Actomonas aquatica: one gene and its partner. The protein of the gene in region 1 interacts with the protein of each later gene in a pairwise test. Links are inferred from orthologs where the notes say so. Each region holds a gene or a part of one and is shown on either strand. Other genes may lie near its edges.

What was found.
Region 2: the proteins of dnaE (region 1) and K1X11_RS06230 interact in binary tests that used the Escherichia coli proteins (3 or more experiments, as listed by UniProt). The link is inferred for Actomonas aquatica from one-to-one orthologs.

What each region holds. Positions count from the first base shown.
Region 1 is NZ_CP139781.1:2,170,715-2,182,533, reverse strand. What follows is about bases 3,596-7,818. They hold dnaE (DNA polymerase III subunit alpha), read right to left. Parts: upstream 7,444-7,818; coding sequence 3,796-7,443; downstream 3,596-3,795. Other genes in these bases: rpsU (30S ribosomal protein S21), read left to right, coding at 7,603-7,800; K1X11_RS08520 (hypothetical protein), read right to left, coding at 3,596-3,635. Also shown: K1X11_RS08535 (TonB-dependent receptor plug domain-containing protein), read right to left, coding at 1-82; K1X11_RS08530 (methyl-accepting chemotaxis protein), read right to left, coding at 418-1,971; K1X11_RS08525 (hypothetical protein), read right to left, coding at 1,990-2,409; more of K1X11_RS08520, read right to left, coding at 2,436-3,595; K1X11_RS08505 (sugar phosphate isomerase/epimerase family protein), read left to right, coding at 7,973-8,920; K1X11_RS08500 (DUF420 domain-containing protein), read right to left, coding at 9,091-9,525; cyoE (heme o synthase), read right to left, coding at 9,522-10,439; K1X11_RS08490 (COX15/CtaA family protein), read right to left, coding at 10,436-11,395; K1X11_RS08485 (SCO family protein), read left to right, coding at 11,492-11,819. UniProt on the Escherichia coli protein: DNA polymerase III is a complex, multichain enzyme responsible for most of the replicative synthesis in bacteria. This DNA polymerase also exhibits 3' to 5' exonuclease activity. The alpha chain is the DNA polymerase catalytic subunit.
Region 2 is NZ_CP139781.1:1,608,014-1,614,020, forward strand. Bases 1,977-4,778 are described here. They hold K1X11_RS06230 (pyridoxal phosphate-dependent aminotransferase), read right to left. Parts: upstream 4,071-4,778; coding sequence 2,883-4,070; downstream 1,977-2,882. Other genes in these bases: K1X11_RS06225 (M14 family zinc carboxypeptidase), read right to left, coding at 1,977-2,490; K1X11_RS06235 (hypothetical protein), read right to left, coding at 4,229-4,717. In the rest of the region: more of K1X11_RS06225, read right to left, coding at 1-1,976; K1X11_RS06240 (inositol monophosphatase family protein), read right to left, coding at 4,903-5,715; K1X11_RS06245 (FmdB family transcriptional regulator), read right to left, coding at 5,802-6,007. UniProt on the Escherichia coli protein: Shows aminotransferase activity with methionine and histidine as substrates, and to a lesser extent also with phenylalanine.

The DNA of each region.
Region 1 (11,819 bases):
GAGCGACCGGCAATGCCGCGACGGTGGCGGCGGTCAGGACGAGCACCAGTCGGCCCCAGCGGGTGGTGCGATAGTCCGACAAAGAGGCGCGCGTGGACCCCCGTTGTCCCCGCAGGCAAAGCAGAAGACAGGCCGCACGTCGCAAGGAGTGGGGTCCAAAGGAATTAACAAACATGATTTGGGCTACCCAACGGCTCAGAATTGATCGGACTTTAGGGGATACGAAAGGGGATGAGGGAGGGGAGAGATTGAGGGGGAGAAACAGCGTCTACAGGAAAGGGGGAAAGCGGTTTCGGCAACGGGCGGAATTTACGGAGTGCCGGCGTGTCCGCTTGCGCAATTCCCGCAGAATTATGGCGATACAAAAAACCCGCATCGCGGGGAGCGATGCGGCCAAACAATGGCTCATCCGAGCGTTCAGGCAACCGGGACGCGGGCCGTCGCGGCGGGGCGATGGGATGGTTTGAAGCCGCCGGACGGGGGCGGAGGCGGTGCCACCAAGCGGGTGGTGCGCCGTTTTTCCCCGATGAGCGCCTGCAGGCGGTCGACGCCGTGCTGCAGGATGCCGGACTGGGTGTCGAGGTCGCCGGCGGCAGCGGCGGTTTCCTCGGCATTGGCGGCGTTGGCCTGGGTGACCTGGTCCATCTGGGAAATGGTGGTATTGAGTTGGTCGATACCCTGGCTCTGTTCCTGGGCGCTCGAGGCTTGGCCGGACACGAGGTCGGCGAGGGTGCGGACCTGTTCCTGAATTTCGGAGAACTTGGCGGCGACATCGGCGCTCAGGCGCACGCCGTCGCGACTCTTGGTGACGGAGACCTCGATCTTTTCGGCGGTTTCGCGGGCGGCCTGGGCGGAGCGTTGGGCGAGGGAGCGCACCTCGTCGGCGACGACGGCGAATCCGGCTCCGGCTTCGCCGGCGCGAGCGGCTTCGACGGCGGCGTTGAGGGCGAGGATGTTGGTCTGGAAGGCGATCTCGTCGATCGTCTTGAGGATGGCGGTGACGTCTTCGCAGGCCTTCATGATGGCGCCCATCGCGGTATCCATCTCCCGCATACGGGAGGCACCGGTATCGGCGGCGTCGCGGGTCTGGCGGGAAACGGTCTCGGCCTGGCTGGCGGCGTCGGCGTTGTGGCGAGTCATGCCGGCCATCTCTTCGAGGGAAGCGCTGGACTCCTCGAGGGACGCGGCCTGTTCGCTGGAGCCGTCGGCGAGAGACTGGCTGGCGTTGACGAGGGCGGCGGCGCGTTCGCGCACGATGCCAGTGGCGGCGGTGAGATCGTCGCTGGTGGAGCGCACCAGTTTGGCGACGGCGCGCACACTGAAGTAGGCGACAAGCATGCCGATCACGGTGCAGGCGGCGAGTCCGAGTCCGGTAATCATGCCGATGCGTTCGGTCTGGGCGATGGATTGCACGGTGACATCGCTGGCAGCGGTGGAGGCGGCGAGGATGGCGCCGGACAGGTCTTCCTGCTCGCTGGCGAGGACTTTGACGGCTTGGGCGATGTCCTGATCGAGCGTGGCCATGGCGATTTCGAAATCGCCGGCTTCGAGCGCGGAGTGGAATTTGGCCGCGACCGCTTCGTAGTGGGTGAGGGCGGTTTTAAACTCCTGCAGATGGCCGTGGATGATCGGGTCCTGGACGGATTCCGCCATGGCGGCGAGGTCGGCTTCGACGACGGCGATGCTGGCGGCGAAGGCTTCGTGGCGCTGGGCCATTTTGGCCTCGTCGCCGGCGAGGGCGAATTGGAAGAGGGCCGCTTCGCTGCGCAGGGTGGCTTGTTGCATGCTGCCTAGGCGCAGGAGATTGGGCAGGTGGCGTTCGGTGAACTCGGTGGTGCCGAGGGCGCCGAGGTGCGTGTAGTGCCGGACGGTGCCGGATACGCTGAGCACGCCGATCAGCACGACCGCGAACGAGCCCAGCACCAAGGCAATGGTGCGGCGCAGGGTGATGGCTGGCTTGGAGGACTGCATGGCGAAGGCGGGGGCAGGTTAGATTTCGGAAAGCACGGGCAGCTCGCCGGCGGCGGTGTTGTCGACGATGCAGATGGCCCCGGGGGTGGAGGCGGCGAGGGCGAGGGCGGCCTGTTCATCGGCCACGACCTTGGGGGCGGAGCCGCCACCGGTCATGAAGAGGCGGCGCCAGTGGTTTTGGAACTGGCCGGAACTCATGCCGACGGTGGCTTTGAGGAAGCTCTCCTGGGCGGGGCTGTTTTTCGCGACGATGATGACGACGCGGGCGGAACCGATTTTGTTGTTTTTGCCGAGGAGGACGGCTTTGGCGGCGTCGGCATCGAGGGCGTTGCCGGCGAGGTCGGCGTTGCCCACGAGGGCGGGGGCGGCGGAGGCGCTCAGGACGGCGGTGCACAGGCCGAGCAGCAGGAGCAGAGAGGAGCGAAGGGTGCGTTGCATGACGATCACGGGTAGGCGGTGGTGGGTCAGAACGAGTAAGTGGTTTTGACGGCGAGCAGGGTGGTGCGCAGGTCGCGGGCGGGGTTGGGCGTCTTGACGGTGTTGAAGACGTTCATGGCACCCTCGATCCAGTGGCCCTCGATTTTGACGAGGAGTTGGTCGGTGAGATCGAAGCGAGCGCTGGCGACCCATTCGCGGTTGTAGTTGTAGAAGTCTGGCGCGGTGGGGTCGGGTGCGTCGTCGGTTTGGGAGCTGTAGTAGGCCCCCAGTTCGAGGTAGGGCGTGATGCGGCGGGCGGCCGAGACATACCAATTGCTCCACTGGAAAGGGCTGGGGCGGACGAAGAGCGGGGTGGTGAGATGGAAGTCGCTCACGACACGCTGCCACTCGGCGGCGAAGACCCAGTCGTTGTAGTAATATTCCACCGACAGCGCGTGGGTGTCGTAGGCGTCGGAGGTCAGGCCGGCGGGGAGGGCGGGAGCGGGGGCGAAGGCGCCGTCGCCGGCGACATCGGCGAGGCGGTTGAAGGAGTATCCGCCGCGTAGGCCGAGGATGGGCGTATTCCAGAAGAGTTGCAGGCCGTAGACGGAGCCGAGTTTGAGTGCAGCCACGCCGGGAGCGGCGTAGATGCCGGAGTTATTGAAGAAGTCGGCCACGCCTTGGTCGGCGCTCACGGAGCGGTCGCCGTAAAAGACTTTGTAGTCGAGGGAGCCGGCGTCACCGAGGCCGAGGTTGCCGTAGGCCATGGCGCCGTCGAAGGAGCCGAAGAAGTCGCGCAGGATGGGGTTGTAGAGGCTGAGCGGCAGGAAGGCGTAGGGGCGGATGGAATCGACATCGAGGGCTTCGCCGTAGAGTCCGCGGGGAAACTTTAGGCGACCGGCGCGCAGGCCGATCTCGCGGCGGAATTGGTAGTCGGCGACGGCCCAGTCGAGGATCGGCTCGTCCTCGCCGTAGTTGCCGAGACTCTGGGCAAACGCCTGGGCGCCGATGCGAAAGTCGCCGCGCGAGTAGGACGCGTTGAGCGCGATCTCGCGGAAGTCGAAGGTGCCGCCGTCGGCTTCGACGGGATAGTTGTTACCCCAACTTTGGAGGTAACCTTGGCTGATGAAGCCGCCGACTTGAATGTCAGCGAAGGATACGGTGGCGGAGGCGGTGCTCGGCCAAGCGATGCAGGCGAGCGCGGTCGATACGGCCGCAAGGCCAGTGCGGATTCGAGAGGTGTTCATTGGTAGCTGGTGGCAAACCGGTCCTAGGGTCTGCTGAGCTACCTATTCGGGGGAATTACTAGTATACTTTAGGGATATATCCCCGATTACGTGAATGTGCCCATGAGCCAATCAGGAGGCTAATGGGCACCGTAAGCAGGGAGGGGCAACGTGCCCCGGTTTAGCGCCGTTTACCCCAGCGCTGGGTCTGTTTGAGTTCGAAGGGGGCGGTCTCGATTTGCACGCCGACGACGGCGGGGTGGTTGCGCAGGACCTGGAAGATTTCGCCGGAGAGTTTCCAGTCGAGGGCGGTGGAGATGTCGGCGATGGCGACGGAGCGGTCGGGGCCCACGAAACCGAGGCTGGTGGAGGTGGGACCGGACTGGCCGTCGATGATGGGCCGCAGACTGCGCAGGAAGGAGCTGTTGTCGGTATTGGCCGGATCGAGCAGCCAGGTGACGCGCTTGATGTTGGAGGCGACGTAGTTGGGCAGATGATACGCCTCGCGGACGTTGAGGCGGGCACCCTCTTCGTTGACCATGACCGTGCCGCAGATGACAACCGGGGCGTTTTCGCTGAGCACCTCGCCGTATTCCTCGTAGGCGTTGGCAAACATGTTGAGCTGCAGGGTGGCCTGTTTGGTGGCGAGGGAGAAGGCGACCCAGGGGCGGTTGTCCTTTTTGGAGAGTTTTTTCTGCAGGCCACCGGCGATGCCGCAGATGCGGAAGGGCGTGCGGTCCTCCTGTTCCAGCAGCTCGTCGAGGTCGTAGGTGTCGAGCGCGTCGGCGAGACCGATGTAGGTGTTCATCGGGTGGCCGGAGACGTAGAAGCCGAGCAGCTCCTTTTCGAAGGCGAGTTTTTCCGATGACGTGAAGTCGGTGACGTCGTCGGGTTTCAGATTTTTGATTTCGGATTTTCGATTGCCGGCAGGTTTCGGCGGCTCGGGTTCGGCCAGCATGTCGAGGAAGTTGTTTTGGCCGGCGGCGCGGTCGCGGGCCTGCTCGGCGGCGGCGGCGATGGCGGAGTCGATGCGCTCGAAGATGCCCTTGCGCGGCTCGCCGGAGAAATCGAAGGCGCCGGTTTTGACGAGGTGTTCGAGGACGCGTTTGTTGGCGGCCTTGCCGTCGACGCGGGCGATGAAGTCGTCGAAGTTCTCGAAGTGCCCGTTGGCTTCGCGCTCCTCGATGATCTTGAGGGAGGCGGCTTCACCCACGCCCTTGATGCCGGCGAGACCGAAGCGGATTTTGCCGCCGGCGACCGGGGCGAAGTTTTCGCGGGATTCGTTCACGTCGGGGCCCTGCACCTCGATGCCCATGGCGAGGGCTTCATCGATGAAGTGGGACACCTTTTCGGCGTTGCCGAGCTCGGCGGTGAGCACGGCGGCCATGAACTCGACCGGGTAGTTGGCTTTCAAATACGCCGTCTGGTAGGCGACGACGGCGTAGGCGGCGGAGTGGGATTTGTTGAAGCCGTATTGGGCGAACTTGTTGAGGAGGTCGAAGATCTCGTTGGCTTTGGTGGCGGAGATGTCGTGCTTCTCCTTGGCGCCCTTGATGAAGATCTGGCGCTGCTCATCCATGGCCTTCTGGTCTTTCTTACCCATGGCGCGGCGGAGCATGTCGGCGCCACCGAGGGAATAACCGGCGATGACCTTGGCACACTCCATCACCTGTTCCTGGTAGACGATGATGCCGAAGGTTTCGCGGAGGACGGGCTCGAGGAGCTCGTGGGGATACTGGACCGAGGCCGGGTTGTGTTTACCGCGGGCGTAGTCGGGGATGAACTGCATCGGGCCCGGCCGGTAGAGGGCCGAGATGGCGTTGATGTCGTCGATGTTGGAGATGCCCACCTGGCGGGAGGCGTTCTGCATGCCCGGCGATTCGAGCTGGAACACGCCGACGGTTTTGCCGGCGTTGAGCAGCTCGTAGGTTTTGGGGTCCTCGAGGGAGACGTCGTCGATGGAGAAGTCCGGCATCTGCTGGGTGCGGCGGACGTTGGCGACGGCGTCGGAGATGACGGTGAGCGTCTTGAGGCCGAGGAAGTCCATCTTCAGCAGGCCGAGTTTATCCACGGCCTTCATGGAGAACTGCACGGTGACGTCGCCTTCCTGCAGGGTGAGGGGGACGAAGTTCTCCAGCGGCTGGTCGGTGATGATGATGCCGGCGGCGTGTTTGCCGGTGTTGCGCACCATGCCCTCGAGGACGAGACCGGCGGTGACGATCTTCTTGGCCATCGGGTTGCGGTCGATCTCGGTGCGCAGCTCGGAAGACTTCTCGATGGAATCGGTGAGCGAGATGTTGAGCTCGTCGGGAATCATCTTCGCGAGCCGGTCGGCGTCGGCGAAGGCGAGGTCGTGCACGCGGGAGACGTCGCGGATGACCATCTTGGCGCCGAGGGTGCCGTAGGTGATGATGTTGGCGACGCAGTCGCGGCCGTATTTCTCGCGCACGTAGTCGATCACCTCGACGCGGCGGCGCATGCAGAAGTCGATATCGAAGTCGGGCGGGGAGATACGTTCCGGGTTGAGGAAACGTTCGAAGAGCAGACCGAACCGCATCGGGTCGATGTTGGTGATGGTCAGCAGGTAGGCGACGAGGCAGCCGGCACCGGAACCACGGCCGGGACCGACGGGGATCTCGTGTTCGCGGGCCCAGTTGATGAAGTCCCACACGACAAGGAAGTAGTCGACGAAGCCGGTGACGTTGATGATGGCCTGCTCGTAGCCGAGACGGACGACGAGCTCTTCGGCGCTATCGAGGCCGGAGTAGTCGGGCGGCTTGGGTTTTTCGCCTTCGGGGCGGTTGTTGAGCAGGTCGAGTTTGGCGGCGACGTTCTCGTGAGCGGCGATGGAATCGTAATCGACGTCGTAGCGGTCCTTCAGGCCCTCGACGCAGAGCTGGTGAAGGTATTCGGCAGGCGAATACTTGGAGGAAATTTCCGGGGGCAGCGGATACTTGGGGTAACGCTCGGAGCCCTTGGGGAAGGGGATGGCGAGGTCGCACATCTCGGCGACCAGCTGGGTGTTGAGAATGGACTCGGGGAACTCTGGGAAGACCCGTTCCATCTCGGCGCGCGACTTGAGGTAGAACTGGTCGCCGGAGAAACGCATGCGGTTTTCCTCGGCCAGCTTGGAGCCGGTCTGGATGCAGAGCAGGGCGTCGTGCGGCTGGGCGTCGTCGGCGTTGACGTAGTGGACGTCGTTGGTGGCGATGAGTTTCAGGTCGAACTCCTCGCCCAGCTTGATGAGGCCGGGAATGATCTTCTTCTGCTCGGGGATGCCGTGGTCCTGGATTTCGACGAAGTAGTTCTCCTTGCCGAAGATATCGACGAACTTAGCGCAGGCCTCGCGGGCTTCCTCTTCGCGATCGTGCAGGAGGAGCTGGGGGACGAGGGAGGCGAGGCAGCCGGTGAAGCCGATGAGGCCCTCGGAATATTGGGCGAGGGTCTCCATGTCGGTGCGGGGTTTGTAATAAAAACCGCGCAGGTGGGAGTCGGAGACCAGCTTGAGCAGGTTCTGGTAGCCGGTGAGGTTTTTGGCGAGGAGGCCCAGGTGGTAGTAGCTCTTGCCGTCCTCGGCGCGTCCCTTCTTTTCGAGGCGGGAGCCGGTGGTCATGTAGAGCTCGCAGCCGATGAGCGGCTTGATGCCGGCGGCCTTGGCGGCGTTGTAGAACGCGATGGCGCCGAAGAGGTTACCGTGGTCGGTGAGAGCGAGCGCGGTCATGCCGAGCTCGCTGGCGCGGCCCATCAGCCGGTCGATGCGGCAGGCTCCGTCGAGCAGGGAATAATCGGTGTGAACGTGAAGGTGGGCGAAACTCGGATCGGCGGGCACGGGCGTAGGGAAAAGCTGAAATCAGAAAGCTGAAACGCTGAAATGGAAATCAAGCGGCGCCTTTTTGGCGCAGATGGGGCGGCTAAAGATTGCCGTTGACGCAGAGGCCACGCTTTGGCGCTATGAGCCTTTTTCCCTTTCAGAAACACGTCCTACGACATGCCCATCGAAATCAAAATCCGCAAAAGCGAGCCGGTCGACCGCGCCCTGCGTCGCCTGAAGAAGAAGCTCGAACGCGAGAACATCATCAAGGGTGTTCGCGCCAAGCGTTACTTCGAGAAGCCCTGCGCGAAGCGTCGCCGCAAGGAGAAGGTCATGGCCTTCACCCAGATGCTGCGCCGTCGCCACGAGGGTTGATCCCGCTGTCGTCGCCACGCGCGACGAACCGAGCCTTTTTCCCCACCGCGCCGGTCGAACGTTGTTCGCGGGCGCGGTTTTTTTGTGCCTTGATCCGTCTTTTCTGCAAGCGACTCACACTTGGACGACCTGAGTTGCTCCTGTTTCTGATTTCGTCTTTTCTAACCTCCCTGTGAAGCCGACCCTGGCGCTATCAACCTGCTGGAACTCCTACCGCCACACCGATGGCTACGCGATGCTCAAGGAGATTCGCGACCTCGGTTTCGACTATGCGGAGCTGAGCCACGGGACGCGCATCGTGCTGGTGCCAGGGATTCTGCGGGCAGTCGAAGAGGGGCTGATCCAGATCACTTCGACGCACAATTTTTGTCCGCTACCCACCGGCATCAACCATTCGGCGCCCAACCTGTTTGAGCCGTCGAACGCGACGCACAAGGAGCACGACCAGTGGCTCCGGCACACCCTCAAGTCGATCGACTTCACCGCGCAGGTGGGCGCGTCGGTCATGGTGACGCACCTCGGCAGCGTGCACTTCTTTTGGACCAATCCGGTGCGCAAGGTGAAGGCCTACCGGCGCATGCACTCGGAGCTCGATGTGGCCAAGGACCCGGGCTACCGGAAGGTGCTGGAGAAGGCGCTGGCCAAGCAGCGCAAGCGCATGCCGCCCTACTGGGAGCAGGTGCTGGCGAGCCTGGAAGAGATTCGCGAACGCTGCCTCGAAAAGAAGGTCATGATCGCCTGCGAGAATCGGGAGAAGTTCCAAGAGCTGCCGCTCGATGACGACTTTCCGGCCTTTTTTGATGCGATGCCCGAGCAGCGGCACTGCGGCTATTGGCACGACACGGGCCATGCCGAGCTCAAGCAGAACATGGGCGTCATCAGTCACCGTGAGCATTTGGAGAAGAACGCCAGCCGCCTGCTGGGCTTCCACCTGCACGACGTCGCGGATGACGATGACCATCAGCCGGTGGGTTATGGGCAGATCGATTTCGACATGATCAGCTCATTCTGGGAGCCGCACCATCGGCTTACCTTGGAACTGAGTCCGCGCACCACGCCGCGACACGTGTTGATGTCCAAGGAGCGCGTCGACGCCTTGGTTGAAAAACGTTTCGGCTGAGCCGCTCTGGCGCGTTCGCCGAGTTGGTGGTTACAGAAGTAGGGATGTCGGGCGTAACCGCGCCCGAGGCGGGCAAGAGCCCGACCCACATCAGACAGAGTAACCGATTTGTGGGTCGGGCTTTACGCCCGAAATGGCTGTATCTGGATGAGGATTTGTAGCGGCTCGGCTCAGGCCGTGGCGGGCCACCAGCGGTAGAGGAAAAAGTAGACCAGGACGCCGGTCACACTCACGTAATACCAGATGGGGAAGGTCCAGCGGGCCCACTTTTTGTGCCGCTCATAGTTGCCCTTGATGGCGAACCAGAAGGTGCGCGGCACGAGGTAGGCGATGCTCATGGCGAGCAGGATGTGGGAGATGAGCATCGCATAGTAGATGCCCTTGATCGCGCCTTCGCCGCCGAAGGGGGTGTGCACGCCCTGCACGGCGATTTTGTGGGCGACGTAACCGACCAGGAAGATCGCCGACACGCCGCCGGCGGCGAGCATCGCCTTGCGGTGGGCGTCGCGGTAACCGGCCTTGATGAAGCCGAAGCCGAAGGTCATCAGGAGCGTGGCGAGGCCATTGAGCATGGCGTTGAGGGCGGGGATGTCGTGAATCGTCATACCAAGAAGAGGCGATCGATCACCAGTGCACCAAGCTGCAACGGAAGCCAGCCGATGGAGGCGAAAAACAGTTTGCGGGCGGCTTGGTCGCGGCCGTCTTTGCGCAGGAAAGCGACGGCGCGCATCATGAACCAGAGCCCGAGCAGCACCGTCACGCCGAAGTAGATCCAGGTCGCATCGCCCATGAAGCTTGGCAGGGCGCTCACGATCACCACGGCGACGGTGTTGACCAGCGACCAGAGGGCGACGGTTTGGCCGTCGCGGTCGCGCACCGGCAACATCGGAAAATCGACCGCGCTGTAGTCCTCCCGGTAAGTCCAGGCGATGGCCATGAAGTGCGGGATTTGCCAAAAGGCCAGCAGGCCAAACAAGACCCACCCCAGCGGTTCCATGCCACCGTGAGCGGCGGCGTAACCGATGAGGGGCGGAAAGGCGCCGGCGATGGCGCCGATCTCGGTGCTCCACTTGGACCAGCGCTTGGCGGGCGTATACCACGCGAGGTAGGTCACGATGGTCGCGAGGGCAAAAGCGGCGGCGAGCGGACTGGCCAGCGCGAAGAGCAGGAAACAGCCGCCAAAACACAGGCCCCAACCGAGCACAAAGGCAGCGCCATCGGGCACTTTGCCGGAGGGCAGGGGACGGTCGGCAGTTCGGTGCATCTTGGCGTCGGTGTCGCGCTCCATCCATTGATTGAGCGACGCGACACCGCCGGCGCAGGCGGAGGTGCCGACCATGGTGGCAATGAAATGGGTCCACTCCCACGGCGCCTTCACCACAAGGTAACCGACCATGGCGGTGATGACCGACAGCATGCTGAGCCGCGGTTTGGTGAGCTCCACGTAGTCGGCAAAACGACCGGCCGCCGCGACGGGCGGTTCATGGGCGGAGGCCGAAGCGGCGTCGTTCGAACTCATACGCTGACCCTCCCTTCCCGGCGCATGGTCCACAGGGTGGCGCCGTAAGTGGTGGCGAGCAGCAGGGCGCCCACCAGCACGTGACCGGTCGTCACGTAGGGATTGCGGGTGGTCCAAATGACCGAGGCGCCGAGGGCGACTTGAGCGACGAGCAGCGTCGCAATGGTGGTGCCGGCGCCGCCGAGGTGTGCTTTGGCCAGCTTCACGGCGTAAGTGATGAGCGCCACGCTCAGCACGACCGCCATCACGCGATGGGCGAAGTGAATGCCGACCCGGAAATTCCACAGCGGCGGCAACAGGTCGCCGTCGGCGGAGCTCAGCGGGAAGGTGGGGATAGCCATGCCGGCGTAGCTATGACGCATGATCGCCGCGATGGCGAGTTGGAGCAGCAACAGCCCGCAACACCACCGGCCGAGGCGAGACAGGGCGGCCAGTCCGTCGGAGCGGGCCGAGGCTTCGATCCAGGGGCGCGACAGCGCGAGCGCGATGGTGAGCAGGGTGCACACGTAGACCTGCGCGAGGCAGGCGTGCAGCATGGCGAAGAGGCGACCTACGCTGACCGAATCGAGGAAGATGTGGTCGAGCAGCACCCGCAGTCCGCCAACCAGCGCCTGCACGAACACCAGGGCCACGGCGAAGAGCGCGACGTGCCGCACCCAGGCGCGCGCTTCCTTTTTCCAAACAGCCAACCAGATGCCGATGGTGATAAAGGACATCATGCCGGCGCTCAGGCGATGGGAGTGCTCGGCAAACATCATGATGTCGCTCAGCCAGCCGTCGGGATTGAGCGATCCATTGGAGAGCGGCCAATCGAGAAAGATCATGCCGGCGCCGATGCTGGTGGTGAACGCGCCGAGCATCACCAGCACAAACACCCAGATGCCGCCGAGCGTGGCGAACCACGCCAAACCGGGTTGGTAGCTGGAAGAACGGGCGGACGTGCTGAGCAACGGCATGGTGGGCAGAAAGCGGCGGGGCGGAAGGGGAGAGCGGGTCACCCTACGAGCCGCATTCCCTTTGACAAATCTATCTGCCGGGGAATCCGTGAGCACATGACTTCGAAGATTGCCGGGTTCTCGTGCTGCGTCCGCCGTTGGTTGGGCGTGAGCCTCGTGACCACCGCGCTGTTGCTCACCGCATGCAACCGCGCCGAAAAGGCAGCGCAACCCGAACGACTGCCGGTGCCCGGCCGTCCGCTCACCGGGCAAATCGTGAAGGTCGATCTCGAACGCGGCACCCTGCTCGTCGACCACGACCCCATCCCCGACTACATGCCGCAAATGGTGATGGAGTTCCAAGCCGGCGCGGGTGACCTCGCCAATCTTGAGGCCGGCCAACGCATCCGCGCGCGCCTCATCGAAGAAGCCAACGGCGTCTTCC
Region 2 (6,007 bases), 560 kb from region 1 along the record:
CGTGCCGGTCGTGGATGGTTGGAAGAACGCGTCCCCATCGGCGAAATACGGCAGCTCCGTCTGCGCATAACCAAAACTCAGGAAGTGCTCCGGCTCGATCGTGGCCCGCAGCAACGCCCCCGGCAGCGGCAGCACCTGATCGTCAAACGCGACCTCTTCGTCCTCGCCGTCCGCGACACCCACCAGCCGCGTGTCGGTCCAGCCCGTGTCGGCGTCGACCGCAAACTCCGCCGCGCCGCCCAGACAGATGAGCGTGCCGCCTTGCTCCATCCACGACCGCAGGTGCGCCCGACCGTCTTCGTCGAAGGCGTCCGACCAGCGACCCGACCACGCCGACGGCAGAATCACGACGTTGAAGCCGCTCAGGTCGAGCGACCCCAGCCGATCCGCCGCCACCGGCACGTAGTCCACCACGCCCAGCGTATCCAAAAGATGATACATCGCCCCATAGCTGGCCGGCGTCACGGGATCTCCCGCCGCCACGATCACCTTGGGCACTTTGAGCGCCATCATCGCCACCGAACCCACGCCGGTGCTGCCGTCCTCAGTGAACGTGCCGTGCACCGGCACTACTCCGGCAGCTTGGCCGTCGAGACTGAACGGCCCGAGCCGCGCCACCACATCCGCCGGATTGCGCTCCGCCCGCACCACCAAAGATCCGGCCGGGAAACTCTGATTGCCGACCTGCAACGGTTTGACCGCCGCCGACACGCGGTAGCCCGCGCGCAACAAGCTCAGCGCGCGCTCCTTCATGCCCGCTTGGTCGACCGGCAGCACCCACGCCGTCGCGTCCTTCACCGACAGCGCCGGCTTCACTGCCACCGGCGGCAACCCGCTCTTCGATCGCGCTGTCGTCGCGACCGACGCCAGGTCGACCGGCGTCGCCGTTTGGTAAGCCTCCACGCCAAACAGCAACGGCAGGCTCCACGCCGTCTGATCGTAAAACTCGTAGTCGTCCTCGGGCGCGTTGTCCCCGCGCTCGCGATTGCGCTCCACCTTGGCCAACTGCCGCTCGACAAACGCCGCGTCCATCTGCGAATGCGTCTGCAACAGCGCCCGCGCCAACGGCCCGCGCGGCTGCGCCAGATCCACCACCAAGGTGCCCGGCGCCAACTCGATCTCACTCACGTCGCGACCTTCAAAGTCGCGCGCCCCAGTCAGCCGCACGCGCTCGTTGAGCTGTTGCACTTCGATCCCCTGCCCGCGCAACAACGCGCTGAGCGGGTGTTCGAAAGGCAAACCCGGCAGAAACACCTGCTGCATCTCCCCCTGCCGACCGACGGCCACAGCATCAACAAACGCCGCGTGGAAGTCGCGCAACCGCGCATCGCGGTTCGCCGCCGCCGTGCGGATCGTCGTCATGCTCGCCACAAAGTGTTTCGCGATGGCTTGGCGCAGCGTCATCGTCGTGCCGTCGTCGCGCCGATAATTGCGGCCTCGTTTGCCCCCGCCGCTGGTCTCGTAGGTCATGCCGGTGGCGCCTTGGAGCGACGGCCAGCTGTCCCAGTAACCCGGGTAAAAAATGTCGAAGTCGTCACGCACGTAGTAGAGCCAGTGCTGCGCGTCGAAGGCCGCCGCGTTGGCGCGGCCAAACACGTCCTGCCAGCGTTCCGTCTGCTCGCGCGGCAACTGCGGATTGATCGGCAGCATCGCCGGCGGGAAGAAATACTCTTTGGTTTCGCCATGATGGTCCGCCGCCACCTGCGGCATCCACTCGAGGTAGGCCGCGGCGGTGTTGCGACTCTCCACCTGCGAGAGCGCGATCATGTCGCGGTTGAGGTCAAAGTAGTAGTGATTGTAGCGACCCTGCACGTTCCACGGGTTCTCCTTCTCCCACGCAAAACGCTCCGGCCGGCCGATGCCGTGGGCGTTGGCCCACACCACAAAACGTTCCCGACCATCCGGGTTCTGGCAGGGGTTCATCACCACCACCACGTCGCGCAGCAGCGCCTCCACTTCGGCGCTCCGCGACGCGAGCAAGGTGTAGAGCACCTGCATCGCCGCCTCCGTGCCCGCCGCCTCGTCGCCGTGGATGTTGTAACCGAGCCACACGATGATCGGCTGCTTCGCCACCGCGCGATCGAGCGCTCGTCCGCTGAGCGGAGCCCGCCCGTCGACCAATCGTTGGTTGGCCGCTTTGATCTCCTCGAGGCGGGCGAGGTTTTCCGGCGAAGAGATCACCAGCACCTGCATCGGCCGCCGTTCGTTGGTCATGCCCGTGGGCTCAATCATCAGGCGTTCGCTGCCGCGGTAACGATCCACCAGCCGCAGCACCGCGCCGTAATCGGCGTAGGCCTCCCCCACGGCATAACCCAGCACGGTCTCCGGCGCCGGCAACGCCTCGTCCAAGGTCCAACCCGCGCGGAAGTCGAAGGGCGTCTCCGCCACCGGCAGATACGGCGTGGGCTCCTGCGCCCCCAGGCTGACGGTCAGCGCGACCAGCGCGCCCACCCACTTACAACGAGACCAGGAAAATAGCGTAGCGATCATGTGGCGGAAATCCGAGCGACGGAACCAGCAAGCAAGGTTCCGCCACCCCACTCCCGCAACGCCTTTCCCTGCGCGTCACCGGGTCCGACCACATTTTTCAAAACGCGCTCAAATCTGCTGAGCCGTTTTGCCGATCCCTTGCGCATGACTTCCCGAACGAGCGCATCTTTTCCCGCTTCCACGCCCCTCGGGTGTGGGTTGACGACCCCGCCCCGTCCGGCTCCGGCCGGGCGGGGCCCCGTTCCTTTGCTCCCGTCTCCTAATCCACCATAACGGAGCCCCCGGCCCCGGGACCGTCACGTCCCGGGGCCATCCGGGATGGCGTCCGCTCAAAAAAAATCGCCCAACGCCGGGAGCGTTGAGCGATTCAAAAAAACGGGGTCGTCGCGGGATCAGAGCGAACCGCAGAAGCGGGCCAGACGATCCAAGCCCTTTTGCAGGGTCTCGTCCGAAGTCGCGTAACTGATGCGCAGGAACCCTTCGGTGCCAAACGCACTGCCCGGCACGGCGGCAACCTTTTCGCTCTCCAGCAAACGCGAGCAGAACTCCATGTCGGGCACGCCAAAACTGGAGACGTTCGGGAAAAGGTAGAACGCGCCCTGAGCGAGCTGACAGTCGATACCGGAGATGGCGTTGAGTCCGGCGTGGACCAGTTTACGTCGACGGTCGAAGGCCACCAGCATCTCATCGAGCGCCGCCTTCGTTTTGTCCCACTCGGTATACGCCGCGAGCGCGCCCCACTGGGCGAAGGTGGTGGCATTGGACGTCATTTGGCTCTGCAGATCGGCGATCGCGGTGGCGATCGGCGTCGGCGCGACAATCGTGCCCAAGCGCCAACCCGTCATCGAAAAGGTTTTGGCGAAGCCGGAGACGATGATGGTGCGCTCCCGCGCTTCGGCCGAAAACGACGCCGGCGAAACATGCGTGACGCCATCGTAGAGCAGGTGCTCATAGATTTCGTCCGACATGATGTAGAGGTTGTGCTTCACCGCGACGGCCGTGATGGCCTCCAACTCCTCACGGGTGTAAACTGCACCAGACGGATTGGAGGGTGAATTGAGAATGATCAGTTTGCTCTTCGGCGTGATCGCCGCTTCGACCATGTCCGGCGTGAGCTTAAAGCCGGTCGCATCGGTCGCCACGACCACCTTGGGCGTCGCCCCCGCCAGCTTCACCATCTCGGGATAACTCACCCAAAACGGCGCCGGCACGATCACCTCGTCACCCGGCGAGCACAGCGCGAGGATCGTAAGGTAACAGGAGAACTTGCCACCCGGACTCACGACCACTTGAGCCGGCTTCGTCTCCAGGCCGTAGACGTCGGCGTATTTCGCGGCCAACGCCTCGCGCAGCGGCGGGATGCCGGGGGTCGGGGCGTATTTGGTTTTACCATCCCGCAGCGCCTGCGCCGCGGCCTCCTTGATGTGATCAGGGGTGTCGAAGTCGGGCTCACCGGCGGCGAACCCACAGACGTCTTCACCGGCTGCTTTCAGGGCCTTGGCCTTGGCGTCGACAGCAAGCGTCGGCGACGGCGAGACATTCAGGGCCCAGGTGGATAATGGGGAGGGGGCTTGGCTCATGGTCAAAACGGGACGGAACGCTTGGTCGCGTTCGTCAAATAATCAAGTTCATCGGGAATGCGCGCCGCCAGTCTGAGCGACCGGATCGGTCGCGCGCAAAAAAGAAGCCCCCACCAGCGGTGAGGGCTCGCAAATCTGTGCGGAAGCTAACCCGCGACTTAGCGGGACTTCTTGCCCTTCTTGGCGGCTTTCTTGGCCGGAGCAGCTTTTTTGGCCGGAGCCTTTTTCACCGCGGCTTTCTTGGCCGGCGCTTTTTTAGCGGGAGCCTTTTTCGCCGGAGCGGGCTTGGCAGCGGCCTTCTTGGCGGTCGCCTTCTTCTTGCCCTTGGCCACGGTGGGCTTGGCCGGTTTGGTCACCGCGAGGTCGTCGAGTGCCGCGCGCAGGAGCTCACCCACGCTGACCTTCTTTTTCTTCGAGGTGCGGGTCAGCACCGTCTTCATGTCGCCCGGCAGGCGGACCGAAATCTGACGATGCTCTTCACGAGTGCTCTCGTAACGATCAAAGTTGTAGGAAGCGAGAGCGAGGCGAACCACTTCACTGGTGGACGCGAGACCCATCTTGGACTGGGCGGACGTGATCTTGCTGATCAACGAAACCGGCAGGTCAAAGGTGAGCGGGGAAGCGGGGCTGGGAGCTTTTTTTGCCATGGCAGAGTGACGTTCAACCGGAGAACAGGAGAAGAGAGTGCTCAAGGCAATCCACGGGACCGCCCACCAAGCAATGCTAAACTGCCGTCATTGCCCGGTTTGAGCCATTCTCCGACCACAATTACGCTGTATTGACGCTTTCCCTACCCTGCCCGACCGCGTCGAGTCGCGCGATCGCGCCCGCATTAGGAGAGCGCAGCCACCAATTCACACCGCGTCGATTCACTTCCGCCCACATAAAACGTGCGCGGCATTTCGAGGTCGAAACGTCGTAACGGCAGCGGCGAATTCGCGATGAACGTCACGTCTCCTCCCGCACCGCGCACCATCGCGATGCCTGCCGCGATATCCCACAACTTCACGTTGTGATCGACCACGCCGTCGAACAGGCCGGCGGCCACGTAAGCCAAGTGCAACGCACTGCTGCCGAGCGCCCGAATCTTGTAACGGCTGACCAGCGCTTCGCCGTGGCCGGGAAATTCTCCCTGCGCATGCGGGCTGTGGAAACCGATCACCGACTTCGATCCCAACGGTCCCGGACGCACCCGCACAGCCTCTGCGCCATCCCACATGCCGATCCCTGGCCCGCCATGCATCAGCACGCGCCGGGCGGCGTCATAGATTACCCCATACACCGGCTCGCCATGTTCCAGCAGGGCCAACGAGATCGCACACTGCGCCAGGCCGGTGGCAAAGTTGTTGGTGCCGTCGATCGGATCCAGCACCCAAGTGAAACGACTGTCAGCCTCCAACACCCGATCGGTGAGCAACTCCTCGCTGAACCCACGGTCCTCCGGATGGGCCTCCGCCACCGCCGCCAGAATCGCGCGCGAAATCGCATGGTCGATCGCCGTCACCCGACTGCCGTCCGCCTTCCATTGGCTGCTGACCTGCCCCAGATTTTCGTGCAGGCAGTCAACCTGACCGAGCACCACCGTCTTGGCGGTGGCGATACGTCGTTGCAGATCAGAATCGGTGGCAGTCGTGGCTTCGGACATGTTTGTGTTCAACATGCGACAAGCCCCGGACACATGGCATCAAAAAAGTCCCCGCGACGACGAAGCGTAACGCGGGGACTAGAAAATCACTCGTAATCGTAGAGCTGCGGATCGCGGCGCGGCGGCCGCAGGCGACTGCGGAAGCGGTGCCGCTTTTCCTTGGGCTCGGGGGCGCCTCCTTCCGGCCCGCCTCCCATGCCGCCCATGCCCATGGGATCGCCGTAGGGATCCATGCCGTCGCCGCCGGACTCATCGCCCATCATGTCTTCGAGCGAATCGGGATCGGCCCCCT